DNA from 2 places in the Anaeromassilibacillus sp. Marseille-P3371 genome. Region 2 is predicted to be linked to the other one. Evidence: predicted binding sites of a transcription regulator. Region 2 holds the regulator's gene; the other holds the start of a gene.
The links. Region 2 encodes NrdR, which represses ribonucleotide reductase genes. Its sites were predicted from a motif close to CACNANATNTNGTG; they were not measured.
Positions count from the first base shown of each region.

Region 1 (15,785 bases), 650 kb from region 2:
ACAACGGTATCAGCTTGATTGTGCGCACCTGTGACCCAAACATCACTCCACGCTTGCTGGCGCAGGTGTTTGATCTGGATGAACACGGTGTTCGCGTGTTGCCAGAACGCTTGGGCAAAGAATACATGGACCTGGTCGAGGAGCCGGATGAGCGTGTCGATGCTCTGTTGGCAACCAAAGGGCGTCCAACCGCTATGATGCGTATGCTGACGGCCTGTGTGCGGCAGCGCAGCAATATCTCTGTAGCGATTGCCCTACAGACCGTGGCGGTGGTTTTAGGTTTTCTGCTGGTGGCATTTCTGGCCTGTTATTCGGGCCTCAAACAACTCAGTACAGCCGCTCTGCTATTATTTGAACTGTTCTGGCTGGTAGCAGTGCTGATCGTTCCACGGCTACGCAAGCCTTGACCGGAGGAGAACACCATGGAACTTGCATTGACGGCCAAACAATATGAGGGGCAGGACCTGGGCGATGTGGATTTTGCGGACCGGGAACTGCGCGGTGTGCGCTTTGTCAACTGCCGGTTTTACGGGGCGGCGATGAGTGGGTTGTTCACACGGGACTGTGCCTTTTTGAACTGCATTTTTTCGTTTGCCGCTTTGAATGGAAGCGTCCATATCGCTACCTTGTTCCAAAACTGTACGTTTAACGGGGCCAGTTTGTTTAGCGCAGAAATGAAGGACTGTAAGTGCAGTGGCAGCAGTTTTGCCGGCGCCAATCTAACAGGTTTCACGCTCCACGGCGGAAATTTTTCGGATACTGTCTTTGATGGCTGTGACCTGCGCATGATGGACCTACAAGGAATCTGCTTCTCTCATGCATTTTTTCAAGGCGCCAACTTGGAAAAAGCGGATCTACGCGGCTGTGACTGTTCACATGCCGTATTTGCAGATGCTTTTTTGAAAGGAACGGATCTGCGCGGCGCCAAATTAAACGGTGTGGATGTGCGGAGGATGCGTTTCCAGAACACCCGAATCGATTTGGAGCAGGCGGTTCAGTTTGCGGAAAGTTTGGGATGCACACTATCCGGTTGACCAAAAGCACACAGGGAGGCCCTAGAACTCCTTTTGTATGGTTGGCGGATCGCAATTCCGGTGCTCCTAGCAGGAATGTTTAAAAAATTTTTTGGTACAAAATGGGAACAAATTATACAGAATGGAATCGACGCGCGGAGAGCAAGAACGGCTTCTTCCGCGCGTTTCCGGCGATTTGGGCCCTTTTTAGATGGGTGTTTTCAGCAAATACGACATCTAGTATTTGTCAGACTATATGTTGACATGAACCCCAATATGTAGTAAAATGCAATCCTGGTAAAAGGAGCTTGTAAATACAAATAAACGATGCGGGCAGAATAAAGCCAAAGAGAGCTGCTGGTAAGCGCACGGTGCAAAAAGTTTTTTGTACCCTTTGTGAAAAGGAAAAGCCGGCATCGGTCAGAAAGATTCCCCAGCGGACCGGAGAGCCGCCCGGGATATTCCCGCTGGATGTCGAAAGAGAGGATGGAAGCTGTGGCACTTCAAATAAAAAAGAGAAACGGCGTTGTGGTCGAGTTCAATGCCCAAAAGATTCGCAATGCCATTTTTAAAGCCAATGTTGCGGTTACCGATGAAGGAATGACCGGTGCAGCGTTGGATCAGTTGACGAAAAAGGTTGCAGATGCATTTGCAGACAACGTGATCCCCACGGTAGAGGATGTACAGGACAAAGTGGAAGAGATGTTGATTGCGGCAGATTATGCTAAGACTGCAAAGGCGTACATCTTGTACCGCGCGGAGCATGCAAAGATTCGTCAGGCTGAAGGAGACCTGATGGATATTTATAAAGAGTTGACTTTTCGGGATGCGCGTGACGTGGACATCAAGCGCGAGAATGCAAACATTGATACCGATACAGCCATGGGAACCATGCTCAAGTATGGCTCTGAGGGCTCCAAGTACTTTATCAACAATTATGTACTGCCAAAGGATATTGCATCAGCGCACATCAACGGCGATATCCACATCCATGACGAAGATTTTTATATGCTGACAGAAACCTGCTGTCAGATTGATCTGCTCAAGCTTTTTAAGGGTGGATTTTGTACAGGGCACGGTTTCCTTCGGGAGCCGAACGACATCCGCAGTTATGCCGCGCTGGCGTGTATTGCAATTCAGGCCAATCAGAACGAAATGCACGGCGGACAGAGTATCCCCAATTTCGATTATTCCATGGCGCCGGGCGTTGCCAAGACCTTCCGCAAGGCGTACTATCGTGAACTGGCGAAATATCTCCATATCACAAAGGGAATGTCCATGAGCGATGCCAAGGCGTTGGCATCTACCGTTCAAAACGATCTGCCCGGCCCGGTAAAGCTCGGCAATACCGACGAATACGGCAAGGCGGTGATCGCTTATCTGCCGCGCCATCAACGGGAGAACGGCTTTGAAGAAATCACAGAAGCAGAGGCCCGTGAGGCGCATCAATATGCAGTGGAGGCGGCGACTACCAGCACAAATGATGCTACTTATCAGGCGATGGAAGCACTGGTGCACAATTTGAATACCATGCATTCCCGTGCAGGCGCCCAAGTGCCATTTTCCTCTTTGAACTACGGCACCGATACGTCCCCGGAGGCGCGTATGGTGATTCGAAACCTGTTGCTTGCCACAGACCGCGGCTTGGGCGACGGGGAAACCCCCATCTTCCCTGTGCAGATTTTTAAGGTGAAAGAGGGAATCAGTTACAACGAGGGAGATCCGAACTATGACCTCTTTAAACTGGCTTGCCGGGTAAGCGCAAAGCGGCTGTTCCCCAATTTCAGTTTCCTCGACGCGCCGTTCAACCTCCAGTATTACAAAGAAGGCGATTATGATACGGAGGTCTCCTATATGGGCTGCCGGACCCGTGTGATGGGCAATGTGCATGACCGTACACATGAGACTACGTGTGGGCGCGGCAATCTGAGTTTTACTTCCATCAATCTGCCCCGCATCGGTATTGAAGCAAAGGGCGACATCAAGCGTTTTTACGAGCTGCTCGATAAGCGCATTGATCTGGTGATTCGCCAGCTGTTACACCGGTTCCAGATTCAGTGCAGCAAGAAGGTGTACAATTACCCCTTCCTGATGGGACAGGGGGTTTGGCTGGATTCGGATAAGCTGGGCCCGGAAGATAATATTGCAGAGGTGCTCAAGCACGGTACGCTCAGCATCGGGTTTATCGGCTTGGCTGAAACCTTGAAGGCCCTAACCGGAAAGCATCATGGGGAGAGCGAAGAATGCCAAAAACTTGGTCTGGAGATCGTCGGCTATATGCGCAAGCGTATGGATGACGAGAGCGAGAAACGCGGGTTGAATTTTACACTCTTGGCTACGCCTGCGGAAGGATTGTCCGGCCGTTTTGTCCGTATTGACAAAAAAAAGTATGGCATTATCCCTGGAATTACGGACCGCGAGTATTACACCAACAGTTTCCATATTCCGGTGTATTATCCGATCAATGCCTATCGAAAGATTCAGTTGGAAGCACCTTATCATGCGTTGACCAATGCAGGCCACATCAGTTATGTGGAATTGGATGGCGATACAGCGAAGAATGTGGATGCATTTGAGTCCATTATCCGCTGCATGAAGGAGGCCGGCATCGGGTACGGTTCGGTAAACCATCCGGTAGACCGTGACCCGATCTGTGGTTATACCGGCGTGATTGACGACGTTTGCCCGCGGTGTGGACGCCATGAAGGGGAAGGAATTTCCATGGAGAAGCTGGATGAGCTGCGCAAGCGCTATCCCGGCGTGCCACACTTTGCAGGAAAAACTTGAGTAAATGTTGATAGAACACATTTGGAATGAAAATAAATCTGAAAAGGAGTTTGATGATGATGGCAACGACTCATGTAACAGCAAATTTGGTCGGCGAGGGCGTCGGCTTTGAAAGAATCCGCAGGATTACCGGCTACTTGGTCGGCACGATGGACCGGTTCAACGATGCGAAGCGCGCGGAAGAACACGACCGTGTGAAGCATGGCCTCTCTAAGAATTAGCGGTATTGTACCGGAGTCGATTGTGGATGGAAAGGGCATCCGCTATGTGATCTTTACACAGGGATGCCCACACCACTGCCCCGGTTGCCATAACCCACAGACACATGATTTTTTCGGCGGCCGTATGGTGGACACGGACGACCTTCTGGAGGAGCTGCGGGAGAACCCGCTGTTAAAAGGGGTGACCTTCAGCGGAGGAGAGCCTTTTTGTCAACCGGCGCCGTTGGCGGAGCTGGCGCGTAAAATCCACGCGTGCGGCCTGGACGTGACCGTCTATACGGGGTACACCTATGAGCAATTGATCGACCAGCACAATCCGGATACGGATGAACTGCTTCGGCAGGCGGATGTTTTGATTGACGGCCGCTACGAGCAGGACAAGCGCGACTTGACGCTCCGCTTCCGCGGGAGCAGCAACCAGCGTGTGATCGACATGAACCGCACCCGCGCAGAGGGGCGGGTTGTTGTAGAGCAATTGGATGAAGAATAAAAAAAGAGCCGCTTTGCGGTCCCAAATGCGGGAACGGAGGGCGGCTCTTTTTGTGTCATTTTTGTAATATATGAAATAAATAGAATTATTGAAAAATAGAGAATATTATTATAAAATATATTTGAAAAGAAAATTTAAAATTAAAAAATTTATTCTAGCGCGCAGAAAAGCTTTTATTAAAGGCCTAATAAAAATAATAGTGAACTTTAAAATGAAAAGGGCGATTAAACGGACTTTTGCAATAATATGTGTAACTATAGTGGTACTTGCATGCAACTTTTCAGCTCTAACAAAAGCCAAAATTGATTCAGATGATGGTTTACAAATCCGGTATAAACAATTAACACAATATGTTGAAGATTTTTTAGATTTAGAAGAAGGAAAGTTATCTCAACCTTATGAACTTTATGACATAAATGACGAAGTTAACGCATTGCTTTTTACTATTAAAGATGGTGGCTATAGTATCATTCATATTGACAACTATGATGTTCCTGAATATTCATTCGAAAGCAATACCTATTATAAATTGGATGGAAGCAAACTGTATTACGATGGCCCTTTAAACGATTATCAGCAGGTAGCCAATAACGAATTAGAGAACGCTCTGACGAAATCTGTTGTTTCAAAATGGGTTTTAGAGTCAACTGAATGGTATGGAATTCCATCATCTTATATTGAAACGAAGGCTGTTACACGTGTAGCTAGGGTAACACAGACAATATCGAGAATATTGCCAAATTACTCCTACAATCCAGATGGCAGATGCGGCGCTGTAGCTGTTTCTATGTGGCTAAGATATGATAATATTATTATGATATGCGATATATACCAAGTGATTTGGAAACAAGTGATGGAAAGAAATTCATAATCGATATGACTGACCTTATTCCGTTACATGCTATTCTTGGTACTGTATTAAGCGGACTTAGAGAACATTTAGATGAGCAGGGACTAAATGGTGCGGATATTTCTATGGACAATCCCAGTATATCACTTGTAGCATCCTATGTTACAAGTGATAAACCTTTTATCCTCGGTGTAAGAGGACATGCTGAGCTGGGAGATCACTATGTCACTGGGTATGGCTATGAGTCGGCAGGCGGAAGCAATTACGCGATTGTGAATGACGGACATGGAGAAAGTGGCGTTAGGATCAATATGAATTCCAGTGGGATGCAACAGATGATTGGATAGTAGATCATAGAGAATCGAAAATAGTTTTATAAGGATCGCTTGATATGGTATTCGAGAAACTTAAAAACTCTAACAGGAAAAAAGCAATAGGAATTGTTATTGCTTTAGGAGTATTGTTTTGTATCTGGTTTTTTACAGGAAATACGACGATACAAGGGGATGCTGTCGACCGGCTGGTGATCTCTTCGATCCCACGGATGGATTTGCAGAAGGAGACGGAGAACCCGGAGGACATCCAGATGTTTGCCGGGCGCTGGAACCAGCTCCCCTGCTATCCGTCGCTCCCGCCGCTGGGCAACGGGACCATCGGATGGTTCCGGTTCCGCACAAGGGAAACCGGCAATGTCCACCGGGTATTTATCACCGGTTCCCACACAATCACTTTTGACAATCGGGCGTACTATACCCCGGTGGATTTGGGCCAGTGGTTTCCGGAGCTCTACCAATCCCTGGAGGATGTGCTGGAGGAGCCGTTTTCCTATGAGACTTTGTCATAAGCGAATGTTTCCATCGAATCCTTCCCGGACATGGAAGATCGAATCGAACCCGGTGGCAAGAAGAAGGGCTTTGAAGTGCACGATGTCGTTGTGAAAAAGATGCACATAAGGAAAAAACTTATAATGAGTGTGTTATTTTAAAGCTAGTAAATTTAAAGCTAATCAAGCGGAGAATGATTTGGCTTTTACCTTCGATGAAACCATTTGGATGGGAGGAAATCCGATGATCTGCATTCAAAACAAAAGAGGGACAGGCCGTGCGATTTTGTTGACCCTGTTTCTGGCGTTCCTTTTACCGGCGGGCGCCGCGCCGGCACAGGCGGCGGGCGGGACCAGCGTCTCAATGGATGGCAAAGATGTGAATTCCAGCACAGTGGTCGTTTTGCCAAAGGATGCAGCCGTAGCGTTTTCACTCAAGTTGAACGGAACTTATGGAAAGGGATATACCAGCGGGAATGGCACTGTGGCGCAGACCGGGACGGTGCAGCGGTTTGCCGACGGGCAGGCCGTCTATGCGGTCAAAGCGGTCGGGCAGCCGGGCGAGAGCGCGGGTCTGTACATCGACGGAGAAAAGATTTTGGAAATGAAAATTGCAGCGGGAGCGGTATGTCCCGCCTGCGGGGAGACGGACTGTGCGTTTGTCCAAGTGGAAGATGGAAGCTGGCGGACGGGCGGCGAACAACGGGACTGTGTACATTATGCCTATGGGAAAGATACCCGCGAGGCAATGGACGTATATAATATCTATACATGTTCCAAATGCGGGGCATCCCCCAAAATGCAAACCGGGATTGCACACCGGTGGATCTGCCATGGTTCACGTGGGTAATGTGATTTCCTTTCCACAGAATACCGGATAAGCCAAAAACGGAAAAACAGAAGCTGGAACCCAAAATGGATTCCAGCTTCTGTTTTTCTATCGGATTTCAGGTTAAAAAAGAAGGTTGTATACAATACCATCGGATTACCGGCGTGCCGGCGCGGGATCGCGGGCAGGTTCCGCTGGGCGGCCGGGAATCTTTGGAAGGGAATCGAAGCCCGGCTGCAAGTCAGCGTCGGTCGGGATGTAATCGGTCATGGTCTTCTCCATGTAGGAGGTATAAGCGGCCATATCGAAGTAGCCGGTCCCGGTCAAGCCGAACAGGATGGTCTTTTCCTCGCCGGTCTCCTTGCACTTGAGGGCCTCGTCGATCGCCACGCGGATGGCGTGGGAGGACTCCGGTGCGGGAAGGATGGTCTCCACGCGCGCAAACAGCATTGCCGCGTCGAATACCTTGGTCTGCTCGACGGAACGGGCTTCGTCGATCCAGCCGTCGTGGTAGAGTTTGGACACGATCGGGGACATGCCGTGGTAACGCAGACCGCCCGCATGGTTCGGAGAGGGGATGAACCCGCTGCCCAGGGTGTACATGCGCGCCAGCGGCGTGACCTTTCCGGTATCGCAATAGTCGTACGCATACAGGCCGCGGGTCAGGGACGGACAGGAGGCGGGCTCGACCGCGATGAAATACGGGTTCTTTTTGCCCAAAAGCTTATCTTGCATGAAGGGGGCGATCAAGCCGCCCAGGTTGGAACCGCCGCCAGCACAACCGATCACAATATCCGGGTACTCGCCGAGAATATCCATGGCCTTTTTGGCCTCCAGGCCGATGATGGACTGGTGCAATAGGACCTGGTTTAGAACCGAACCGAGCACATAGCGGCACCCCTGGGTCGTGGTGGCCACTTCGATTGCTTCGGAGATCGCACAACCCAAGCTTCCCGTCGTGTCTGGATTGTTTGCCAGGATAGCGCGGCCCACCTGGGTGGTGTCGCTTGGACTGGGGATAACATTTGCACCAAAGGTCTGCATAATCGCCTTGCGGTATGGCTTTTGATTATAAGAGCCCTTTACCATAAAGACGGTTAGTGGGATTCCGAAATATCCGCACGCTTCAGCAAGGGCGGTTCCCCACTGCCCGGCGCCGGTTTCCGTGGTCAAGCTGGTCATCCCCTGCTTTTTGGCATAGTAGGCCTGCGCGACCGCAGAATTCAACTTATGGCTGCCGGATGTGTTGTTCCCCTCAAACTTAAAGTAAATCTTTGCCGGTGTGCCAAGGTATTTTTCAAGGTCATAGGCGCGGTTCAGCGGGGAGGGCCGGTAGGCTTTATAGATGTTCAGCACTTCCTCGGGAATATCAAAATAGCGAGTCGTGCTGTCCATCTCCTGCGCCGCCAGTTCTTCGCAGAAAATCGGATAAAGCTCTGGGGTCTTGATCGGCTCAAAAGTTGCCGGGTTCAGCATTGGGTCGGGCTGATCCTTCATATCCGCGCGCAGATTGTACCATTGTGTGGGGATTTGCTCCTCTGTTAAATTAAATCTGTGTGGAATCTTTGCCATGGTCGTTTCCTCCTTTGTTCAGATAAACAAAAAAGCCCTTGCCCCTCTCAGGGACAAGAGCATTTACTCCTGCGGTACCACCCGGATTGCGTTTTCACGCCGCTTGTTCCGCACACTTCCATGTGCGCTCCCTTGGTAACGGGTGGAGATCCCGTCGGAAGCTACTGGGAATTTCATCCGTTCGCCCCGCCCTCATAAGCCCATTCCATAGACCGCTGCCCACCACAATCACACCACCTGTGGCTCTCTTTTGAGCGCTTTGCCTATGTACTCTCCTTACTCAACGGTTTCTTTTGTTGATTTCATTATAGAAATCGGAGGCGCGTTTGTCAAGAGAGAGATTCAAATATTTTTATTTTCCACTTAAATTTAACGCTTTATAGCAAATAATACAAAGAGAGCGTCGTGTTTTACTTGCAAAAATAGGAGTATAGGGATATAATCATACAAATACCAAATTTTTAGGAGGAACCAATTTATGCAGCTTAACCAACCTGTTCAAAATCCTGCGTTTATCAGCAAGCTCAAGCAGTTTGATTCAAATAAAACAAGGAAAGACGAACTGGAACTCATCGAAGAAATGCGCAAAATGCGCTACATCACCCCGGTGACCTTGACCGGAAAATCCGAAGATGGAACGCCCAACCAGCAGACCCAGGTCAAGTTCCGGGCCGCGACTACCACAAAGGGCGAGAGCTTTTTTGCTATGTTCTCTGATATGGACGAGCTTAAAAAGTGGGCAGCGGATGCAGAGGACACGATGACCCTCGATTTCTCCGAATTGCGCACGCTGGTACATGGCCAGAAAGGCCAGGTGGCGGGTTTTGTAGTCAATCCATCGACGCAGAACTTGGTGATCCGCACCAACACCATGGAGCAGATCGCCCATCCGCTTCAGCAGCGTCCGATCAGCCCCGACATGGTTGTGCTGTCCAAGCCCGATCCATATCCGACAGAACTGGTAAAGGCGCTCTGCGATTTCTTTAAAACTCGCAACGAAGTGCTCAGCGCATGGCTGTTCACAGCGAACTACAAGGCCAACGCCACCGAGCCGCATCATCTGGTAATTGTCAGCCTCACCCAGGGGGTACAGCAGGAAGAACTCTTTAAGGCGACCATCGACGCTTGCCATAAGGCAATGAAGGCGGGAGAATTCCTGGATCTGATGCCGTCGAGCGGAAAGTTTGGCAAAGAGGCAATCGAAGACAAAAAGCCGTTCTATCGCAAAGGAATCACGGTTGAACCGGAGGCTTAAATGTCCGTTCTGCGCGATTTTGATTTAACAGCGACTTTGGAATGTGGACAGTGCTTTCGCTGGGACAGACAACCGGATGGCTCCTATCGGGGAATTGCTGGAGGGCGTTTACTCTGCATAGCGGAGAACCACACAGAGGAGGCCGAGAAAGATCCGTTTTGGCGCGTCTATTTTGACTTGGACCGCGATTACGCGGCCATTCGGGATGAACTGGCACAGGTTGATCCGGTTTTGGCAAAAGCAGCAGCTTTTGCCCCTGGTATCCGTATTTTGCAGCAAGATCCGTGGGAGGCGCTCTGTTCGTTTATTATTTCACAAAACAATAATATTCCTCGAATCAAGGGGATTGTCGCGCGCCTTTGCCAGGCGTTCGGCGAGAAGACGGCGTCCGGTATTTTGTGTTTCCCAAGGCCGGATCGTCTTGCCCGCGAGAACGAGGAAGCACTCGCGTGCCTGCGCTGTGGATTCCGGGCACGGTACATACTCGATGCAGCACGAAAAGTGGCGGGTGGACAGATCGACTTGGAGAGCCTTCGGACCCAACCGCTTACAAAAGCGCGTGAACAGCTGATGACCATCGTGGGGGTTGGCCCAAAGGTGGCGGACTGTGCTCTGCTTTATGGACTGCACCGGCTGGATGCTTTCCCCATGGATGTATGGATGAAGCGCGCTATGAAGGAATGGTTTCCGGGCAAACAACCGGAGGACTTTGGTCCGTACGCTGGAATTGCACAGCAATATCTATTTCACTACATTCGTACAACTGCCTCGGGGGAGCGGTCTGTGAGTGCGTAAGAGAGGGAAAAGGCAATCGTCGATTTCAGGCACAGGTGGGGTTTTCGCCTGTGCCTTTTTGCATGAAATAACTTTTTGGACGTTCACGAAGGATGTAATAGGAGGGGGCTTTTATTTGGTTAGCCTCTGCTTATAATCTCACCCATTCTCTGCTTGCTTTTTTGCCAAAAGGTATTTCTTTTTTGTAGAATGTGCGGTATAATAAAGGCATCTAAAAGATAGGAGTGATTCCAATGGCATTGGTAAATACCAAGGAAATGTTCAAAAAGGCATACGACGGTGGCTATGCGATCGGCGCGTTCAATATTAACGATATGGAAATCATCCAGGGCATTATGAGCGCCTGTGCGGAGCTGAAGGCCCCTGTGATTTTGCAGGTTTCTTCCAGCGCCCGTAAATATGCGCATCCGGCTTATCTGGTAAAGATGGTCGAAGCTGCTGTCAAGGAGAATCCGGACATTCCGGTTGCTCTGCATTTGGACCACGGCCCGTCCTTTGAGATGTGCAAGGCTTGCATCGACGACGGCTTCACTTCCGTTATGTATGACGGTTCCGCAAAGCCCTATGAGGAGAATGTGGAAGAAGCTCGCAGAGTGGTAGAGTATGCACACAAGTACAACGTCACGGTAGAAGCCGAGCTGGGCAAGCTCGCCGGCGTTGAGGACGACGTCAAGGTAGAAGACGACAAAGCACAGTTTACGGACCCGGACGAGGTTCAGGATTTTGTAACACGGACAGGCGTGGACTCCCTTGCGATTGCAATTGGTACGAGCCACGGTGCTTACAAGTTTAAACCCGGCCAGAAGCCGAAGCTGCGCCTTGATATTCTTGAAGAAGTTTCCAACCGCCTGCCGGGCTTCCCGATCGTACTGCACGGCGCCTCCTCTGTCCTCCCGGAGTTTGTGCAGATGGTCAATCAGTTCGGTGGCCAGATGCCCGATGCAATCGGCATCCCGGAAGAGATGTTGCGTGAAGCGGCAGCAAAGGCTGTCTGCAAGATCAACGTGGACTCCGACCTCCGTCTTGCAATGACTGCGACGGTTCGCAAGTATTTTGCAGAGAATCCGTCCCACTTTGACCCCCGCCAGTATCTGGGCGTTGCGCGTGACGCAATTCAGGGCCTTGTGGAGCATAAGATTAAGACGGTTCTCGGCTGCGAGGGCAAAGCATAATTGTAATACTTCTCAATGAAATCTGTAGAGGGTGTCCCAAAAGTCATGAAATGACGGAAGGATACCCTCATTTTTTTGAAACTCAAATATTTTTCCAAACAGAAAACAGAAAGAGGATGTCCCTCTCCTATGAATCTAAAATTCATAGTTTTGGGACACCCTCTTTTTGATTAGGCACCGGAAAAGCAAGAAAAAAGCCACCAGCTAAACTTGTGAACAGCTCCAGCTTGTGCGGACCGTACAAAAAGCCCCTATGTAGGAAATATTGTGTTTTAAACGGAGAGACGTCGCGCAAGCGGCGCCTCTCCCGTCTTTAACTGGATGCGCTCGTGTTGTTGCTTTTTGTTGCATTCTGCGCATAAGAGGAAATGGCCTCGTATGGAAAGACGGTTCTTTCCGGGGGAATCCTCCTATTTTCGCACATTTAGCCGAAGCAAAGAACGCCGTTTGTGTAAAATATACAGAGACATATGTGGAATTTATAACTTTTGGAGAAAAACTTTTGCGTTCTACTCGGTTTATTTTTGCTTTTTGGCTTGTAATGTTTGTGAGAATACGATATAATTGTTATTAATTTGATTGAACAATTGTAAAGTTGTACCAATCAACCCCTGAAAGGAGTTTTTAAGGTGAAATTGTACAATGCAAAAGATATTCTGAACATTGCAATCGCGGGGCATAGCGGAGCGGGAAAGACTTCCATCGCGGAGGCGATGCTTTATCTTTCCGGTGCTACAGACCGTTTTGGTAAGGTTGGCGAAGGGAATACCGTATGCGATTATGACCCGGAAGAAATCAGAAGAAAGACAACCGTCAGCGCGGCAGTTGCCCCGTTGGAGTGGAGAAATCATAAGATCAACCTATTGGACGCCCCCGGCCTGTTCGATTTTGAAGGCGCAATGTGTGAAGCCGTGCGCGCAGCAGATTCGGTTTTGATCGCAGTCTCCGGCAAGGATGGCGTCAACGTGGGTACAGAAAAGGCAGTGGCAGCGGCGGATTCCCGCGGGTTGGCGAAGATTTTCTTTGTCAACGGCCTGTGTGATGAGAGCGCACGTTTCTATCGTGTGTTTGAGGATCTAAAGGCCAGCTTTGGCCCCTCGGTCTGTCCGGTAGTTGTCCCATACATTGAAGATGGAAAAGCGAACATATACATCAATATTTTGGAATATAAAGCATACGACTACTCCAACGGAAAACCCGTCGAAGTGGCAATGCCTCCCATGGGTGACCGTCTGGAGGGCCTGCGCACAGCAATCTATGAAGCAGTGGCGGAAACCAGCGACGAGATGTTTGAAAAGTACTTCTCCGGCGAACCGTTTACGCCGGAAGAGGTCATCGTTGGTGTCAGCAAAGGTGTCAAATCCGGCGCCATCTCTCCGGTGTTTTGTGGCGACGCGCTCCTGATGCGCGGCATGGAGCAGTTCCTGGATGGCTTGACCTGGTTGGCGCCCTCGGCGCTTGAAAAGAGCGGCGAGCTTGCAGCGGATATCGACGGCAATCCGGTTGAGCTCTCCGTCAATCCGGACGGGGCAACCGCAGCCATCGTCTTTAAGACCATCGCAGACCCGTTTGTCGGAAAGATGTCCTTCCTCAAGACCATCTCCGGCAAGGTTGCCACGGATGCACAGCTGATGAACATGCGTACAGGTAATATCGAGCGCATTGGCAAGACGGTCATGATGCGCGGTAAAAAGCAGGAGGAAATGAGCTGCATTGCAGCCGGAGACATCGGTGCGGTGCTCAAGCTGGGGAACGTCTCCACAGGCGATACGCTGTGTTCCCCGACGCGCAAGGTCACATTGGATGGAATTACCTATCCGGTTCCGACGCTTTCCATGGCGATTATGCCCAAGAAAAAGGGCGAGGAAGATAAAGTCGCCCAGGGTCTATTCCGCCTGATAGAAGAAGACCCGGTTATTAAATTTGAGAACAATGCAGAAACCCATCAGATGGTTATCAGCGGTTTGGGCGAGCAGCACTTGGATGTGATCGTCTCGAAACTCCGGACAAAATTCGGGGTAGAGGTCACATTGGAGCAGCCTCGCGTGCCGTACCGTGAAACCATCCGCAAAAAGGTTCAGGTGCAGGGCCGCCACAAAAAGCAGACGGGTGGCCACGGCCAGTTCGGCGATGTTTGGATCGAGTTTGAACCCTGCGACAGCGAAGGGTTGGAGTTTGGCGAGCGCGTTGTAGGCGGTTCTGTTCCGAAAGGGTACTTCCCAGCGGTCGAGAAGGGCTTGCAGGATTGTATCGCTCATGGCCCATTGGCTGGTTATCCAGTGGTAGGCTTGCGTGCGACGCTGTACGATGGCTCATACCATCCGGTGGATTCTTCGGAAATGGCATTTAAGACAGCGGCTTCGCTCGCTTATAAGGCGGGTATGCCGCAGGCAGGCCCGGTTCTACTAGAACCGATCGGTACTCTGCGCGCAACCGTCCCGGACGCCAACATGGGCGACATCATGGGCGAAGTCAACAAACGCCGCGGGCGTGTGTTAGGTATGGAACCCGCAGGCCCTGGCAAACAGACCGTTGAGGCAGAGGTTCCGGTGGCGGAGATGCACGATTTCTGTACGTTTGTCCGCCAGGTTACACAAGGACGCGGCAGCTATACGTTTGATTTTACCCGTTATGAAGAAGCGCCTGCCCAGGTGGCCCAAAAGGTGATTGAGCAGGCAAAGGCGGATGCAGAATAAAGATGATACCATGTTTCCCAAAAGGGACCCTGTGAAGTGAAAGTCTGCCCTCTGGACGGATGGTTCGTATTTTTACAGAAGGTTTGCTTTGATGGGAAAAACGAAGGCGTGTTATGACAAATACAGGCAGTTGTGCTGGTTTTGGCGGCCAGCTCAACTGCCTTATTTTTTGCCCAAATTTAACATAGAAAAAATATCCTTTTAACGGAGGCCTACTATGCTATATATCGGAAACAGATCCAGCTGTTCGCAGAGAAGGAACGGCTTTATACAATTGGCTTTCGAAAGGTTGTTTACAATGGAAGAGAAAAAGACAAGCGCCCATAAAAAAGGGCTTTTCATCGCCGTGGGGATTTTATGCATGCTCCTACTGATGGGAGCTGGCGTGTTTACTGGAATGCACTATCAGGAATGGATGGACGCCCGCTATGCGGAAGCAGAGCGAGTTACACCTGAACTGGACGATGCCGCTCAGGATTGGACGGGCGCCGCGCCGCCGAGCAAAAACGGAGAACAGCAGGGCATCAAAATTCCAGGATACGCCTCAATTTCCATTCCAGCAGGGGAAACAGATGCAAAAATTCTGCTTTTAAATCCGGAGGAAAACCCGTGCTATTTTTCCTTTGAACTGATTCTGGACGAGACCGGTGAATCGCTATTCACCTCTAAGATGGTGGAGCCCGGAAAGGCCATTCAGGAGGAAACACTCTCCCGCGCCCTAGAAGCGGGGGAATACGATGCAACTATTAAAATCAGCACCTATTCCTTGGATACCAATACCCAAATGAATGGCGCCAATGTAAAAACCAAACTTTTGGTGGGATGATGTTTACTTTTATCCACTTGTGGGATATTTGTATAGATGACAAAAAATGGAGGAAACAATCATGAAAAAAACGTTGGCTTTTTGTCTAGCGGCTATGATGGCCGTGGGGATGACGACTTCTGCCTTTGCGGCGGAGAGGTCGATCACTCCGGGAAATGTGATCTTTGACCAGGATACGGACGGGGCCGCTTCTGTAAAGCTGGAGTATAATGCTGTGACAGAACCTACCTATACCATTACGATTCCACAGGGTGTACAGCTTGAAAAGGGTGGAAGCACGTCTACTTTTAAGGCGGAAGGTGTTTCCAATTTGGATGGCGGAAAAGTCGTTTTGTCCATTACCAGTACCCGCAAGCCCGGCATGCCGGAAGATTGCCCAGATTTCGCACTGTATCGCGGCCACAATTATATTCCCTACAAAGTGCAGGGTTTCTACAAGGACGGTTCTTCCCGTGT
Region 1 is NZ_LT835157.1:524,793-540,577, forward strand. It holds partial or broken gene B9Y59_RS01535 (hypothetical protein) at 1-407, shown strand, start outside; gene B9Y59_RS01540 (pentapeptide repeat-containing protein) at 423-1,034, shown strand; gene B9Y59_RS01545 (anaerobic ribonucleoside triphosphate reductase) at 1,500-3,800, shown strand; gene nrdD (anaerobic ribonucleoside-triphosphate reductase) at 3,857-4,021, shown strand; gene nrdG (anaerobic ribonucleoside-triphosphate reductase activating protein) at 4,002-4,511, shown strand; gene B9Y59_RS01555 (hypothetical protein) at 4,600-5,382, shown strand; gene B9Y59_RS01560 (hypothetical protein) at 5,388-5,708, shown strand; gene B9Y59_RS01565 (hypothetical protein) at 5,753-6,205, shown strand; gene B9Y59_RS01570 (YheV family putative zinc ribbon protein) at 6,429-7,034, shown strand; gene B9Y59_RS01575 (TrpB-like pyridoxal phosphate-dependent enzyme) at 7,170-8,585, opposite strand; T-box leader at 8,632-8,878, opposite strand; gene B9Y59_RS01580 (enhanced serine sensitivity protein SseB C-terminal domain-containing protein) at 9,064-9,840, shown strand; gene B9Y59_RS01585 (DNA-3-methyladenine glycosylase family protein) at 9,841-10,635, shown strand; gene fba (class II fructose-1,6-bisphosphate aldolase) at 10,869-11,807, shown strand; gene B9Y59_RS01595 (elongation factor G) at 12,437-14,503, shown strand; gene B9Y59_RS01600 (hypothetical protein) at 14,802-15,329, shown strand; gene B9Y59_RS01605 (hypothetical protein) at 15,391-15,785, shown strand, end outside.
Region 1: the regulator NrdR is predicted to act here: its motif matches at 1,284-1,297, upstream of B9Y59_RS01545 (anaerobic ribonucleoside triphosphate reductase).

Region 2 (15,785 bases):
ATTCATTTGAACGGAACCCCAGAGCATCGCTTTTTTCATGGCGGATTCGGGGTCCGGGGTTTCTCCGGCCTCTGCCAGCATGCGTTCTGTTTTGACCGCAAGGCCTTTGTAAGTCTGACGCTGCCGTTCAATCTCTTCGCGAAGGCCTTCGTCCTTTACTTTGGGAGTGACCAGATTGGCCGCCTCGATCCCCATATGAGAAGCCTGATATAACTCTTTTAAAAGTTGAACATTTTGATTTTGTACCATCGTTTTATGCCGCCTTTCTTTTTTTCATTAGTATGTGCGGACTTCTATACGATTAACCTGGCTTTTTTGAAGGACGAATGGTATAATAAACATCGCAGTGTAAGCATAGGCTGACAAAATATGAACGGGTATTTTTAGTTGACCAATCCTTTAAGGAATCAAAATTAGATGAAAAATTACTTTATATTTTCGAAGGATACAGTAGTTTCTTGTAAAGTATGGCTCATAGTTAGCAGTAGGAAGATGAGGTGTATCAATCATGCGAATGGGAATTTCCACGGCCTGTTTATATCCGTTGGAATTGGAACGTTCCTTTCAGACATTGCTTTCAATGGATTTCCGGTTGTTTGAAGTGTTTTTAAATACCTTTTCAGAGTTTACGCCAAATTACCTGCGTGAATTGCGAACAATGGCAGATGTTTATGGGGCAGAGATCAAGTCGGTACATCCGTTTACATCTGGTTATGAAGGCTTTTTGTTATTTTCCGAATATGAACGGCGTTTTCAGGATAGTTTGGAGTTTTATAAGCATTATTTTGAAGCAGCAAACTACTTGGGGGCATCCATCGTTGTGCTACATGGCCAGCGGGACTATGCCAGCGCCAACATTTCGGAATCGACCTATTTTGAGCGATATGCAGCCCTTTTCGAACTGGGGCAGAGCTATGGTATCACAGTAGCGCAGGAGAATGTCAATAAATTCCGCAGTGAGTCGCCAGGATTTATCCGCCGGATGCGCGACTATCTTGGAGAGGAATGTGCCTTTGTCATCGATTTGAAACAGGCTGTGCGGGCAGGGCAAGACCCTTTCACGATGTGTGAAGCCATGGGAGAACGGATCATCCATGTGCACATCAACGACAACGCACCCGGCTATGACTGTTTGCTTCCCGGACGGGGGACGGTTGATTTCCAGCGGTTTCGCAATCTATTGCTGGAGTTTCATTACCAAGGCGATCTGATTATCGAGGTTTATCGGAAAAATTTTTCAAACCTTACAGAGTTACAGGAAGCGAGAGAAATTGTCCAACAGCTGACATGAAGGAAAAATACACCATATTCGTATAAAACGGCTTGCATTTTTTCTTACAAATATGCTACAATTTGATAAAACCATACAAAATTTGTTGTGGAGGGGTTATAGCTGTGAAATGTCCGTATTGTGGTTATGATGAAAGTAAAGTGATCGATTCTCGCCCTACGGACGAAGGAGAACGCATTCGGCGGCGTAGGGAATGTTTAAAATGTGGCAAACGTTTTACGACCTATGAGGTGATTGAAACGGTTCCCATCATTGTGATTAAAAAGGATAAATCCCGTGAAAGTTTTGACCGCAATAAATTGTTGAATGGTCTTCTACGTGCTTGTGAGAAACGACCGGTTTCCATCGATACTTTGGAACGGCTGGTGGATGAGATCGAGGGGAGTTTACAAAATTCATTGGATCGAGAGGTTCCATCCAGCTTGATTGGAAAATATGCGATGGAAAAGCTAAAAAATATTGATGAAGTAGCTTATGTACGCTTTGCTTCTGTGTACCGGGAATTTAAAGATATTGCAACATTCAAGGAAGAACTGGATCGCATGTTAAAAGCGCGTAGAGCACCATGAAAAATCAAAAAGGATGGCGCTTTTCGGTAGCTACTCAAGTATCAACAAACGGATAAAAGGGTAGCAGCCATACAGAGTGCAAAGAAAGACGGGTAAGAAGTAATTGCTTGTTGCCTGCCTTTTCTTTCCTGTTACGCAATAGAAGCCGATTTTTAAGGGTAGACAAAAAACTTACTCTGTTATTTTAACGTTCTGAATCCCCCATAAATCAAAGGAAAATCAATCTCTACTGCGTAACAATCCCATAATAAATTGAGGGCGAAAGCAGTTTACTGATTTCGTTCTCTTGACATCCCAAAAGCAAAGACACAAAAGCTGTCAAGGGCATGAGTTTACCCTTGATAGCTTTTTCTGTTTTTGCTACCTCCTATCGGTTGAAGCGAAACTTCAATAAGGCTTCAATCGGTTTAGCCTTTAATCTGTCCTGTATATCATCGTTGATATGATGCCCTTGATAGGTTGACAGATATTTGATACGTTCGGCATAGCGCTGCAATACTGCGTCTACCTCTTCCACTTCTCCGTCAAGGGCTTTTTCGATTACCTCAAAGGGTATCAGCTTCTTATTCCTCATGCTCGGTTTTCTCCTATTCCTTTCTTAGCCATTTTGATACCACCAACTTCTAGTAATTTGCTGTGCTTCTGTTGTGCCCATGCATGTTCCCAACTTTTTCGTCCGTATAGCCAAGAAAAAAGTAGGACAATGTGTCTTTGCACCGGAAATCTGCATAATGTGTTTGCTAATCTTCTGCTTACCGTCATAACTTCTTGTCCTTGCACGACAAAGGCGGTCAGTTTATCGCACGATTAAAGTAGTTGTCTGTTGTAAAAGGTTTAAAAGGTGTTTCAGACATTAGATAATCAAAAGATACTTCCTGCTTCTGCTTCCGTCCAAAATCCCGATATGCGCTAAATGCTGCTTTGCAGAGAACGACTTTACAAAAGGCGGGAAACATATTCTCGATCGCTCCTTATATTCTGCGGAATAGTTCATTTTCACCTTTTCTTCTCAGTAGGGAGGTAAGGAAGTGTTGCCCCCGAAATAAATATAGGGAAATACACAATATAGGCAATCCCACTTGCACTTCTTGTGTTTTTAGCAATTCCCCAAACGAATAGAGCGATTTTTCAACATCATAAAGAAAATTGTTGTTGGGAAAAGGGCTTTCTGCGATTCGATATTTTGAGGAGCCATCTTGCGCGAAGTATGTTGAAGCCCACCCGTCAGAACCTATCTTGAACAAATGATATGCAAAAGATACAAGCAAGAAAATCCGCGCTGTGATAAAGGAAAAAGGGGAACCGTGGGAACACCTCTGCACCAATTCGTCCTAGGTCGTAAATTTTTGTAGTGTTTTTCATGGTTTTCTCAATTCCAGTTTTGATGCTGTTTGTAAGTGAAATCAATGCATAAATATATAAAAATAGAATGCATTATCGGTGATATTTATAAATATTAGAAAAAAGACTGTCTTGCTGATAAATATACAGCAGGACAGTCCTTTTTAGGATAGGATGAAAAAGAAAGGAGGAAGAACTACAAAATATTCTCTAAAATAGGCATTTCGGCCTCTCTCAAGCTGGCAATTTGTGCGGCAGTACGAGCACACTCGGAACTGAACGCATCCACGGCTCCATGTTGTAACAGTGGGGATAAAGATGCAAGGGATAGATCGATTTCTTCTAAACGTGTGTGCTGAATATATGTGGACAGAATCCGATGGAATTTCTTCCAATGGGTTTGTGCTTCATTACTCAACTCTTGCGCGCGGACAAGATTGCCTTCCTCTGCGGCGGTATAAGCTTCCTGTAACGTGTGATTCAATTCATCCGATAGGCTCATGGTTGTGCTCAATCCCCAGGTACAGAGGGCAAGCAGAATCACTAATATAATTGCTGCGGCCCAGAGCCGTCTCATGATACCGCCTCCTTTTCTTTCGGAATGATATTGTAATCTCCTTTTGTGTTGGCTGTCATGATGAACACATCTTCCAGCTTGATATTCTTGGCGTGAAGAATACCAAGAATCCATTCGGAACTTTTATTACAGAGTTTGGTCGCAAATTCAGAGATAACTCCATCGCTGATCACTACGGTTTCAATCCCCGTATTTGGGAGGGCGACTCCCATCATGCCGGCGGTTGGCGTCTCCTTGTCCGGCTTTTTGATTACACTAAGCTTGCCGTTCGTTTCGATGATGGCATAAGCAACATCCTCCAAGCTGAAAACACTTTTTTGACGAAGCTGCTCGCCTAAATCTTCCGTAGACATACGCAGGCGTTTCATCTCTGATTGAATCAACCGTCCATCGCTAATAACAACAATCGGCCTTCCACAGACCAAGCGACGGAATTTTGGAATCTTAAGCATGAGAACAGAGACGGCAATTTCACACATCACCAACACTGCAATGGGGATAAAACCACTCACCAATGGTTGACCGGTATCCTGCATAGGAATTGCCGCAATGTCGGAGATCAGGAGGGTTACCACCAGCTCGCTGGTCTGTAGTTCACTGATCTGGCGTTTGCCCATAAGCCTCACTGCTATAATAATCACTATGTATAGCAGCAGGGTACGAATAAGAGAAATAATCATTGCAATGCCACCATTCTCTCGAAGTTTTGTTTCCATATTCAGTATGGACTGATTCAAACGATTTATGCGAAGCATTTGGCCAAAGGATTCTCATGCATAAATAGAAGCAAGTTTGGCAAAGTTAACCGTGATGAGGTGATTGCGATGATGACAGCTTCTCTAAAAGAAAACTTATCCTATTTTAATCAGCAGTTTGATGGAAGCGCTGACTTTATTGTGCGCCAATTTCAAATCACCGGAACAGATGCGGCTCTTCTTACCTTGGAAGGGATGGTCAATAAGCAGGTGATTGTACAAGGAATCATGAATCCAATCATGCATGCAACCATACTGGACCAAGACCCGGTCAAAAAATTTGAGTACATTCGTGACAATACATTGGCGACAGTGGATCAGGCAGAGGTGGACACATACGACGCTGCGATGCAGAAATTGATGAATGGTTTCGCTCTGCTTGCAATCGACGGATGTATCCGTATGATGGCTTTTAGTGTACAGGGTTTTTCCTTCCGAGGGATATCCGAACCACAGAACGAAGTGACGCAACGTGGATCACGGGAGGGATTTGTAGAACCGTTTTTGATCAATATGTCCATGATCCGCAGGAGAATGCACACCCCAAAACTCAAATTTGAGATATTTACGGTGGGAAAAGAAAGCAAAACCAATATCTGTCTGTGCTATCTGCGGGATTCAGTGTCTCCAGGAGTTCTTAGCAAGGTACGAAAGCGATTAAACGATCTACAGATCGATACGGTGTTGGCTGCGGGGTATATTTCTCCACAGCTGGTACGGCGAAACAGCCATTTTATTTTCAGCGGAGTCGGACTGTCGGAGCGGCCGGACACAGTATGCGGAAAGATCAATGAGGGCCGAGTGGCGATTATTATCGATGGAACTCCCAATGTTCTAATCGTTCCACATCTGTTCATCGAAAATTTTCAGAGCTTTGATGACTATGCATTCCGTCCTTTTTACGCCACATTTACTCGTTGGTTAAAGTTTTTTTCGTTCTTTTTGGCGGTATTTTTACCGGGATTTTATGTTTCCGCAACAACGTTCCACCCAGAATTGCTTCCAGAAGCGTTGATGCTCAAGATCGCGCAGTCCGAAGCAACAACCCCTTTCCCTGTGATGTTGGAAGCGATTGTAATCCATTTTCTCTATGAGATTATGCGTGAAGCTGGTTTACGTGTACCGCAACCGCTCAGCAATGCAGTAAGTATTGTTGGCGCACTGGTCATCGGGGAAACGGCGGTGACCTCCGGCCTAGTAGGGGCTCCTACCTTGATGGTGATTGCATTGACGGCTACAGCATCCTACGTAACGCCCAACCTCTACGGACCGGTTACGATTATGCGTTTCATATTCATTATAGTAGGCGGTACTCTGGGCTTCTGGGGATTGGCGTTGTGTCTGATGGTATTGTTGGTCAACATTTGTGCGGAGATGGTCTATCGGATTCCATACAGCGCTCCGATCTCACCTTTCCATCTTCGCAGTATGCGCGACGTCCTTATCCGCGCGAGCTGGCGTGTTCTTGCCAGGGATGTTGAAATGGTACAAAACATGCCCGGTTCCGAAATCAAAAATTCAGATCAAAAAGGGAAGCAACTATGATGCAGAAACGATATTGTATCAGTGCAGGACAGCTCTTTGCCATCTTATTTGTCAATCGAAGTGTAATTATGCTTACGCATAACACTTTGTTAGGTGGTGGAGAGAATATGATGGATAATATTCTTTCCGCCCTGTTGGCGTTAGGACTGAATTTTGTCCTGATTCTTCCGCTTTATTTTTTGCATCGCCGGAATCCACAGGAAAATATTTTGGACAGCGGAGAACGGCTGGTAGGAAAGCCGGGATTAATTCTGCTGGCCGTATTTTACGGGCTATACTTCATGGCGATCGACAGCTATTATCTCTCCTTTTTCCAGATTTTTTTAAACAATATCATGGAACCGCTGATGCCGGTTTGGTTGATCGCCTTGACGTTTATCGCAGTAGTGTGCTATGCGGCATATCAAGGGATTGAAGCCGTAGCGCGCACCGCGGGTTTTGCATTGGCAATTATCGTTATCGGGATGGTATGGATCGGCGTGGCCTTACTGCCCAAAATTCAGATGATTAACTATGATCCCTTTCTATATAATGGCCCTAAGCAGACGATCGTTGGAACAACACTTTTTCTGGCACGCAGCACAGGATTTACCACGATGGCCCTGTTGCTTCCGCGGGTAAATGGAAAGAAAAAACTAAAGTTTTGCATTTGGAATGTTAGCATCTATGGTTTGATGATTTTCCTACTGTTGGGAATGATTGGCGTAGGGGGAAGTTACCTGAAGAACCAGTTGTTCCCGGTCTATACAGCCGCCTCTCTGGCGGATGCAGGTGTATTAGAGCGTCTGGATGTGGTATTCATCACCATCTGGGTTGCAGGGCTTTTTATCCAGATGTCTACAGATGCCTATCTGTTTATGGCATGCTTGCGAAAAGTAGCCAATAAGAAAGTTAGCCGGATTGCTTTGCCTATAGCTGCTTCACTGGTAGCAATTCTTTCAATAACTGTGACACGATCGTTGCCGTTACAAAAAATCTTTTATGGGGTTCCTCTTCTGTTTACAATCACGGTTACAGCAGCGGTTGGGATACCATTGGTTCTATTACTGATTGATTTGGTACGGAAAAAGAAAAGAATTCCTGCAAAAACGCAGGAAGGGGAGGGAGAAGCGTGAAAAAGTCCATTATACGGACAGCGGTGGTGGTTCTCATGCTGACATCGTTCCTCTTCCTACAGGGATGTAGTTATCAAGTACAATTAAGTCAACGTTCACTGATACAGGGAATCGGTATTGACTATGAATCTGGGACGTACCGGGCAACCGTCCAAGTAACACAGGTGAGCAATCAGGAAGAGAATGTGGTAACCATTATAAAGGGCGAGGGAGATTCCGCAATGGATGCACTCAATGCGGTTACGCTGTTTAATGGGAAAAAACCGCTGTATAGTCACAGTTTGATCCTAGTGTTGGGACGCAGCTGTGCAGAAGAAGGGCTCAGCCATGTGATGGACTTTTTTATCCGTTATCCGGAGTCCCATCCTACGGTCAATATTTTAATGGCAGACCATCTTGCAGAAGAAATCCTCAGTACCAAACAAGAGGATGGCAAGTACATGCAGGCTCGTGATATTGCGGAACTTGCCAAGGGCGGGAGGTACAATGGGGAGACTGTTCAGACAGAGACTTTGGATGTCATCAATCAGCTGCGTGGCGAAGGGTCTTCTCCCTATCTTCCCATTGTCCGGCAAGAAGGCGAGGCGGTGGTTTCCAGTGGTACAGCAGTGTTTTCCGGAGATCAGCTGGTTGCAGATTTAGATGAGCGGGAAACCAGAGGCCTGTTGTTGTTAAATGGAAGATTGCGCAATGGGACTGCAGTGGTCGAGTCACCGGAGATTGGGCGGGTTACATTGGAGCTGGAAGAAGCAAAGACCCAAATTACGCCCCAAGTTGCAGGAGAAACTCTGCATTTTCTGATTGAGGTAAAAGGTGGCGCGACCATTGGCGCAGCAGATATGCCGAGTGGCAGGTCGTTGGATAATAAAATGTATGAAGAGGTAGGAGAACTCCTGGAAGAGCAGCTCAAGCAGAACTGCGAAGAGGTCATTGCTGCATGCATACAGGAAAATCACAGCGATATCTTCAATTTTGGCCGTCGTGTGTATCAAACGTATCCAAGCTATTGGAAACAACATGGGACAAATTGGAATGAAGAAATGGCTGAAGCAGGTTATGAAGTGCATGTAGAAATTCAACTACGGCGTGGCGGACAAGAGATTACCGGACTACAGAGTGATGTGAATATGTAAAGGGGACAAAGATTGTTGGGTACTTTCAAAATCCTTTTACCTTCATTGTCTCCGAAAAGATTTCGTCGATTTTACTGATTTGTATCTGTTGAAATACGTCAAATTGAATTGTATAATAAACCTAACACATTTCAATTTGTGAGGGTAGTAGTCGTGAAAGTTGGAATCGTATGTGCTGGAGATGTAGAGCTTGAGCCATTCTTGCCAATATTAAACGTTTGTAAAGTGACTGAAAGGGCCATGCTGAGGTTCTATGAAGGACAGGTAGAAGGAATCAAAGTTGTTGCTTTGTTTTCGGGGGTATGTAAGGTAAATGCCGCCATAGCGTCACAAATTTTAATAGACCTATTCGGTGTAAATATGATTATTAATTCTGGGACAGCGGGCGGAATGGATCCTAAACTTGAAATATTTGATACAGTGATTTCTACGGAAGTTTGCTACCATGATGTTGCCGCCGACATTTTGACGGAATTTCATCCTGGGATGAAGTCGATTTTTTTTGAAGCAGATCGTGAACTGATAGAACTAACTAAAGTTGCCGTCAAAAAATTACGACAAGAAGGACATGTGTTCTGGGGACGGATGGTTACAGGGGAATCCTTTATAACCGATGAGGGAAGGCAAAAAATCAATAGTGAATTTACCCCTTTAACGGTGGACATGGAAACTGCAAGTATTGCTCATGTGTGTTACGTGAACAGCATACCGTTTATTTCAATCAGATGTGTTACGGACACAGCTGCATATAGTGGAATTGACAATTTTGAAGAAAACTGTGCCAAAGCCTCAATGATTGCAAAAGATATTACTGTGGCTTTATTAAATGAACTTGGTAGTAAGTAAAACCAGGGAGATAGTCATGGGAATTTTGGTCTTGTCCCTTCTTGCTCGGCTCGGTGAAGAACTCTTAAAATAGGCATTGGTGTGTATGGAAGCTGAAAAGAGCGTCCATTAGAGTATCAGGATTTTGAAAGTAGTAAGGGATTAACAGCAAAAAGCAGCAAACGAAACTCGTTTGCTGCTTTTTATCTTTTTGCTTGAATAAAAGGATACTATTTAACCATCTTTTGCCCCTGTTGGGCTGCTAATTTTTCGCGGGCCACCGCAAGCATCAACTTAATGCGGTTTTCTTGGTTGACACGGGTGGCACTGGGATCATAATCAATCGGAACAATGTTGGAATTTGGAGCCACTTCGCGAAGACGATGGATCATCCCTTTCCCACAGATATGGTTGGGCAGACACCCAAACGGCTGTGCACAAACGATGTTTTCATATCCAGCTTCTGAAAGCTCCAACATTTCTGCCGTGAGCAGCCAGCCCTCGCCCATTTTATCTCCATAGCCAATTATACCCTTAACAAGGCTTTTGATATGCTCATAAGAGGCAGGAGCGTAAAACTTTGGCTCTGTCTTGACGGCGCGAATTAGTGCGTCCTGCATCTTAGTAGCGTATTCCATCAGAAGGTTGACCACAGCGTACTTTGCTTTACTACCGCCATAGAGTTTGATGTCCTCCAAACGATTGTCCACTTTAAACTGAACGAAGGACATCAAGCCAGGGACATTGACCTCACACCCCTGTTCTGCTAGAAAATCCTCCAGATGGTTGTTGGCAAATGCAGCATATTTGACGTAGATCTCTCCGACAATCCCAACTTTGATCTTTGGAGTTTTTTTGATCGGAATGGAGGCAAAATCTTTTACAATGCGCAGAAGGTTCGCCTCTTCTTTTTTCAATCCCATACCTTCGCTTTGCCGGAACTGTTTACAAAGTTCTGCCGTCCACTTTTGCACCATACGTTTGCTGGCGCCAGGTTCAACTTCATAGGGCTTTACTTGGTTGTCCAGAAGCATCAGCGCGTCGCCATAGATGACAGCAGCGACCATCTTTCGGATCATCGGAAGCGTAATGGAAAAGCCTGGATTATGTTCCAAACCGGATAGGTTCAGGGAGATAACCGGAACCTGATCGAACCCAGCCTTGTGCAAGGCTTTGCGCAACAGATGGATGTAATTGCTGGCGCGGCAGCCGCCGCCAGTCTGAGTGATGATAAGTGCTGTGCGGTCCAGATCGTATTTTCCACTTTTAAGCGCATCAATGAACTGCCCAATGACCAATAGAGCGGGATAGCAGGTATCATTATGCACATACTTGAGCCCTTCTTGTACGATGTTGGGACCGCTGGTGGTCAGTAGTTCTGCTTTATAGCCATAGCTCCGAAATACGTCCACAAACAATTCAAAATGAATGGGCAACATCATCGGGCACAGAATGGTGTATTCCTTTTTCATCTCCTTCGTAAATAGGAGACGGCCATTTTTATCGAATTTTAATTCTGCCATTGTATTCTCCTTTCGGATGGGTCCTAGCCCTCCAGAGCGGCGAACAGGCTGCGCAGTCGAATTTTCACTGCGCCAAGGTTCGTGATTTCGTCAATCTTAATCTGCGTATAAATCTTTCCGTGGGATTCCAAAATACTGCGTACTTCATCCGTCGTGATGGCGTCCACACCACAGCCAAAGGAGACAAGCTGTACAAGATTCATATCCTTTTGGTTGCCGATGTATTCGGCAGCCGCATACAAACGCGCATGATACGTCCACTGGTTTAGAACACCAACTGGAAATTTTGTTTCTTTGGCGCTGATGACATCCTCCGAAATGACGGCGGCGCCCAAACTGGTGATGAGCTTGTCAATGCCATGATTGATTTCCGGGTCCAAGTGGTACGGGCGGCCGCTTAGAATAATGATTGGCTTGCCCTCAGCACGTGCCTGTGCAATCATCTCATCGCCCTTATTGCGGATTTTCTGCATATATGCATCATACTCCGCATAAGCGGCCTTGGCTGCTTGCTTTACCTCGGATAAGGAAATCCCCTCAAAATATTGGGCTAAAATGGCATGCATTTTCTTGGGAAAATCACGCTTTCGGTGAATCCCAACATAATCATGGATAAAGTTTAATCCGCGCAGGTTTGCCATATTGGCGGCGATCACCTCAGGATAATAGGCCACAACCGGACAATTGTAGTGGTTGTCTCCCAACTTCTCATCAAAATTGTAGGACATACACGGATAGAAAATCGTCTGAATGCCACGCTCAATCAATGCATCGACATGTCCATGCATCAGTTTAGCAGGGAAACAGACGGTATCGCTCGGAATGGTACTCTGTCCCCGGATATATAATTCACGAGAGGAAAGGGGGGAGGTGACAACCTCAAATCCAAGCTTTGTAAAGAAGGTGTGCCAGAATGGCAGCAGTTCATATAAGTTTAATCCCATAGGAAGACCGATCTTTCCGCGAGGTCCCTCCTGTGGATGGTAGGAACGAAGGGTTTCCAACTTAAAGGCATACATATTTTGTTCGCTTGTGTTGGCCCGTTTTGTTACAGGCTTTTCACAGCGGTTGCCGCCGATGAAACGGCGGTTTCCACCAAAGACATTGATGGTCAGACGGCAATGATTGTTGCACAGTCCGCAGGAAGTTACGCGGACCTCGTGTGTAAAGTTTTCCAGTTCTTCTAACGAGAGCAGCGAGCTAGCTTTTCCCGCTTTCTTCATAGAATAAAGCGCTGCGCCATACGCACCCATCAGTCCGGAGATGTCCGGGCGAACCACATTGACGCCGAGTTCCTTTTCGAAGACACGCAGAACCGCGTCGTTCAGGAATGTCCCTCCCTGAACAACGATGTTCGTTCCCAATTCTTCCGCAGAAGAAGCGCGGATAACCTTATAAATTGCATTTTTGACCACACTGACGGAAAGGCCTGCGGATATATCCTCTGTCGTTGCACCGTCCTTTTGTGCCTGCTTGACCGACGAATTCATAAAGACTGTGCAGCGGGAACCCAGGTCTACCGGATGCTTTGCGAATAGACCGAGCTTTGCAAAATCCTGGATACTATAACCCAAAGTATTGGCAAAAGTTTGCAGGAAGGAACCGCAGCCGGAGGAACAGGCTTCGTTTAAGAAGATGTTGTCAATAGCGCCTTTCCGGATTTTAAAGCACTTCATGTCCTGTCCACCGATATCAATGACAAAATCGACATCGGGAAGAAAATGCTTGGCGGCTGTAAAGTGTGCGACGGTTTCCACGATTCCCCAATCGATACCAAAGGCATTTTTTAAAAGTTCTTCTCCGTAACCAGTGACCGCAGAAGAGCGAATTTTTATATGGGGATGATCGTGGTATAGTTTCAATAGATATTCCCGGATAATTGGAACTGGATTACCAGAATTGCTCTGATACATAGAATCCAGAATTTCGCCGTCTTTTCCCAGCAAGACTGTCTTTACCGTCGTTGAACCGGCGTCTACACCGAGATAGGCTTCCCCCGTATACGTGGAAATGTCCCCCCGTTGTGCTTGGCACGCTTCATGGCGTTTCCGGAATGCTTCATACTCCTCTTGGCCGTTGAACAGAGGGTCAATGGATAAAAACGCCGCCTTGGTTCCATAGTTGGCAATATTCGCCAAAGCCGTTTCCAGATCAATAGAGGTTGCGCTGCTGAAGGCGGCGCCGAGCGCTACATAGTACAAAGAATTCTCCGGACAAAGCCCTTTTACCTTCAACGCGGCGTCAAATGCATCGCGTAGCCCGGATAAAAAGGTAAGAGGTCCACCCAAATAGACTACATTGCCCTTGATTTGCCGTCCTTGAGCGAGGCCAGCGATCGTCTGGTTGGCCACGGCGGCAAAAATACTGGCAGAAATATCGCTCTTACGCGCCCCTTGATTCAGAAGTGGCTGAATATCCGACTTGGCAAATACGCCGCATCGGGAGGCAATGGTGTAAATTTTTTCATATTGAGCGGCAAGCTCGTTCATTTCATCTAGGGAGATATTCAGCAAGGTGGCCATCTGGTCGATGAATGCTCCGGTACCGCCGGCACAGGAACCGTTCATGCGGACCTCCATTCCGCCGGATAAAAAGAGGATCTTGGCATCCTCGCCACCCAATTCAATGATGACATCTGCATTCGGAATCAGCTTTCCGATGGCGATGCGTGTAGCATACACCTCTTGCATAAAGGGGAGATTGCAGGTTTCCGCAACTCCCATTCCAGCAGAACCGGAGACGGTGATTTGTGCTTCTTCGCCATGGATGACCTCATCGCGTATTTTGGTGAGCAATTCGCTCATCTTCTCCGTAATCTGTGAAAGATGGCGTTCATAGGACTTATAAACGATATTGTTCTGGTCGTCGAGAACGACACACTTTATAGTGGTGGAACCGACGTCTAAACCGACTTTCAATATGACACCCTCTTCTGGCTTTTTAGCCGCTTTGTAGCCACAGTCTCCATGCGGCTACCACTCGTGAAAATGTTAACTATATTAAATATCTGATAACACATTTTACGAAAAAGCAGGGGAATTGTCAAGAGACGTTCTGTGAAATTCGGCCTGTCAATATCTGGCCATGCTGTGCGCTTTGACGGGAAGACGCTTGTAAAATACGGGAAAGGGTGATAGAATGGTAAAAATAAGAATGGGGTGGTATGCTTGGATATCAGCAAATTGCGCGGTGAAGTCAAACTCAGCAAACTAGGTGGTATTGTACAGATCAGCAATATGATTGATCTGGATCAATCCAGCTTAGCAGAAATCGGGGAAATGATCGCGCTGGCCAATCAGATCCGAAATTATCCAAAGGAATACTGCGAATCGTGCCGTGGAAAGATCATGGCGACCTTGTTCTATGAACCCTCCACCCGGACCAAGATGTCTTTTCAGACAGCGATGCTCCGCCTAGGGGGCGAGGTCATCGGTTTTGACAATCCTCAGAGTTCCTCTGTCAGCAAGGGGGAGAGCTTGAAGGATACCGTGACCGTGGTGAGTGGTTATGCGGATATTTTGGTGATCCGCCATCCGTTGGAGGGGGCAGCAGAGGCTGGAGCGATGTATTCGCGTGTTCCAGTAATCAATGCGGGGGATGGAGGGCACCTGCATCCGACGCAAACATTGACCGATCTGGTTACCTTATATAATGAAAAGGGAAGGCTGGACAACCTTTGTATCGGTCTCTGTGGCGATCTCAAGTATGGTCGTACCGTGCATTCGCTGATTAAAACCATGACGAGGTATCACAACAACTCCTTTGTACTGATCTCAACCCCGGAATTGGCCCTGCCCAATTATGTGAAGGACTTTATGAATGCCGCGGGCTGTAAATATGTGGAGGTTCCAAGCCTGAGCGAGGCCATGCCGATGTTGGACGTACTTTATATGACGCGCATTCAACAGGAACGTTTTGCCAGCCGGGAGCAGTATGAAGCGCAAAAAGGCGTCTATGTGTTGGACCGGGAAAAGCTGAATATGGGTAAAAAGGATTTAAAGGTGCTGCATCCGTTGCCGCGTGTGGATGAAATCACGCCGGATGTGGACGACGATCCGCGTGCGGCATATTTCAAGCAGACAGTCTATGGTATGTATGCACGCATGGCACTGATTTTCAGCATGTTGATGAATCCCCAGTATAAGCGTAAAAAGCCGCCGACCCAATCCTCCCATCCTGTGGAATGTTCCAATTCAAAGTGTATTACCAAAACAGAGCCCTATCTGCCCAGACTCTTTTTTGCCGCAGGCGATATGTTAGAATGCAAGTATTGTGATGGTAGGACGCTGATATAAAGGATGGGTTTTGTTCTCAAATCCTATGGATAGAATTCCTTCATCAGTTGTGAATATCTTGTCAGATAGGGAAAAATATGATATGATAAAAAGTATTGTAAACGTGTAAAACATAATGGGCTGGAAGCCTTCTTAAGGAAGGCGGTTTTCTTGCCAGCCATTTTGAAGAAGCAGGAGGATTTGCTATGTCAGGCCATTCGAAGTGGAACAACATCAAACGGAAAAAGGAGAAGACAGACGGTGCAAAGGCAAAGATCTTTACAAAGATCGGCCGCGAGCTGGCTGTGGCAGTGAAAGAGGGCGGTGGCCCAGACCCGGCTTCCAATTCCAAATTGAAGGATTGCATTGCAAAGGCAAAGGCGGCCAACGTACCGAATGAAAATATTGAGCGTATCATCAAAAAGGCAGCGGGAGAAGGGGACGACTCCAAATACGAGAACATTACATACGAGGGGTATGGTCCGAGCGGTATTGCTGTCATTGTGGAGACTCTGACAGATAATCGCAATCGTACAGCGGGAGATGTGCGCCATTATTTTGACAAATTTGGCGGAAACCTGGGCACGAGCGGTTGCGTTTCCTTTATGTTTTCCCAGAAGGGCGTGCTGGTAATTGAGCGCGAGGGACTGGAAGAGGACAAGGTAATGGAGGATTGCCTCGAGGCGGGCGCTGCGGATTTCCAGGCAGACGAGGATGTATTTGAGATTTATACCGAGCCGGATGACTTCAGTGGCGTACTGGACGATTTGACGCAGAAGGGCTATGAATTCGTTTCGGCTGAGGTGGAGATGGTGCCCAGCACCTATACGACGTTAA
Region 2 is NZ_LT835157.1:1,177,098-1,192,882, forward strand. It holds gene B9Y59_RS04000 (hypothetical protein) at 1-249, opposite strand, end outside; gene B9Y59_RS04005 (sugar phosphate isomerase/epimerase family protein) at 509-1,291, shown strand; gene nrdR (transcriptional regulator NrdR) at 1,396-1,860, shown strand; gene B9Y59_RS04015 (helix-turn-helix domain-containing protein) at 2,228-2,434, opposite strand; gene B9Y59_RS04025 (DUF4363 family protein) at 3,398-3,778, opposite strand; gene B9Y59_RS04030 (DUF421 domain-containing protein) at 3,775-4,458, opposite strand; gene B9Y59_RS04035 (spore germination protein) at 4,603-6,078, shown strand; gene B9Y59_RS04040 (GerAB/ArcD/ProY family transporter) at 6,075-7,193, shown strand; gene B9Y59_RS04045 (Ger(x)C family spore germination protein) at 7,190-8,326, shown strand; gene mtnN (5'-methylthioadenosine/S-adenosylhomocysteine nucleosidase) at 8,480-9,172, shown strand; gene B9Y59_RS04055 (2-hydroxyacyl-CoA dehydratase) at 9,382-10,674, opposite strand; gene B9Y59_RS04060 (acyl-CoA dehydratase activase) at 10,698-13,592, opposite strand; gene pyrB (aspartate carbamoyltransferase) at 13,911-14,969, shown strand; gene B9Y59_RS04070 (YebC/PmpR family DNA-binding transcriptional regulator) at 15,155-15,785, shown strand, end outside.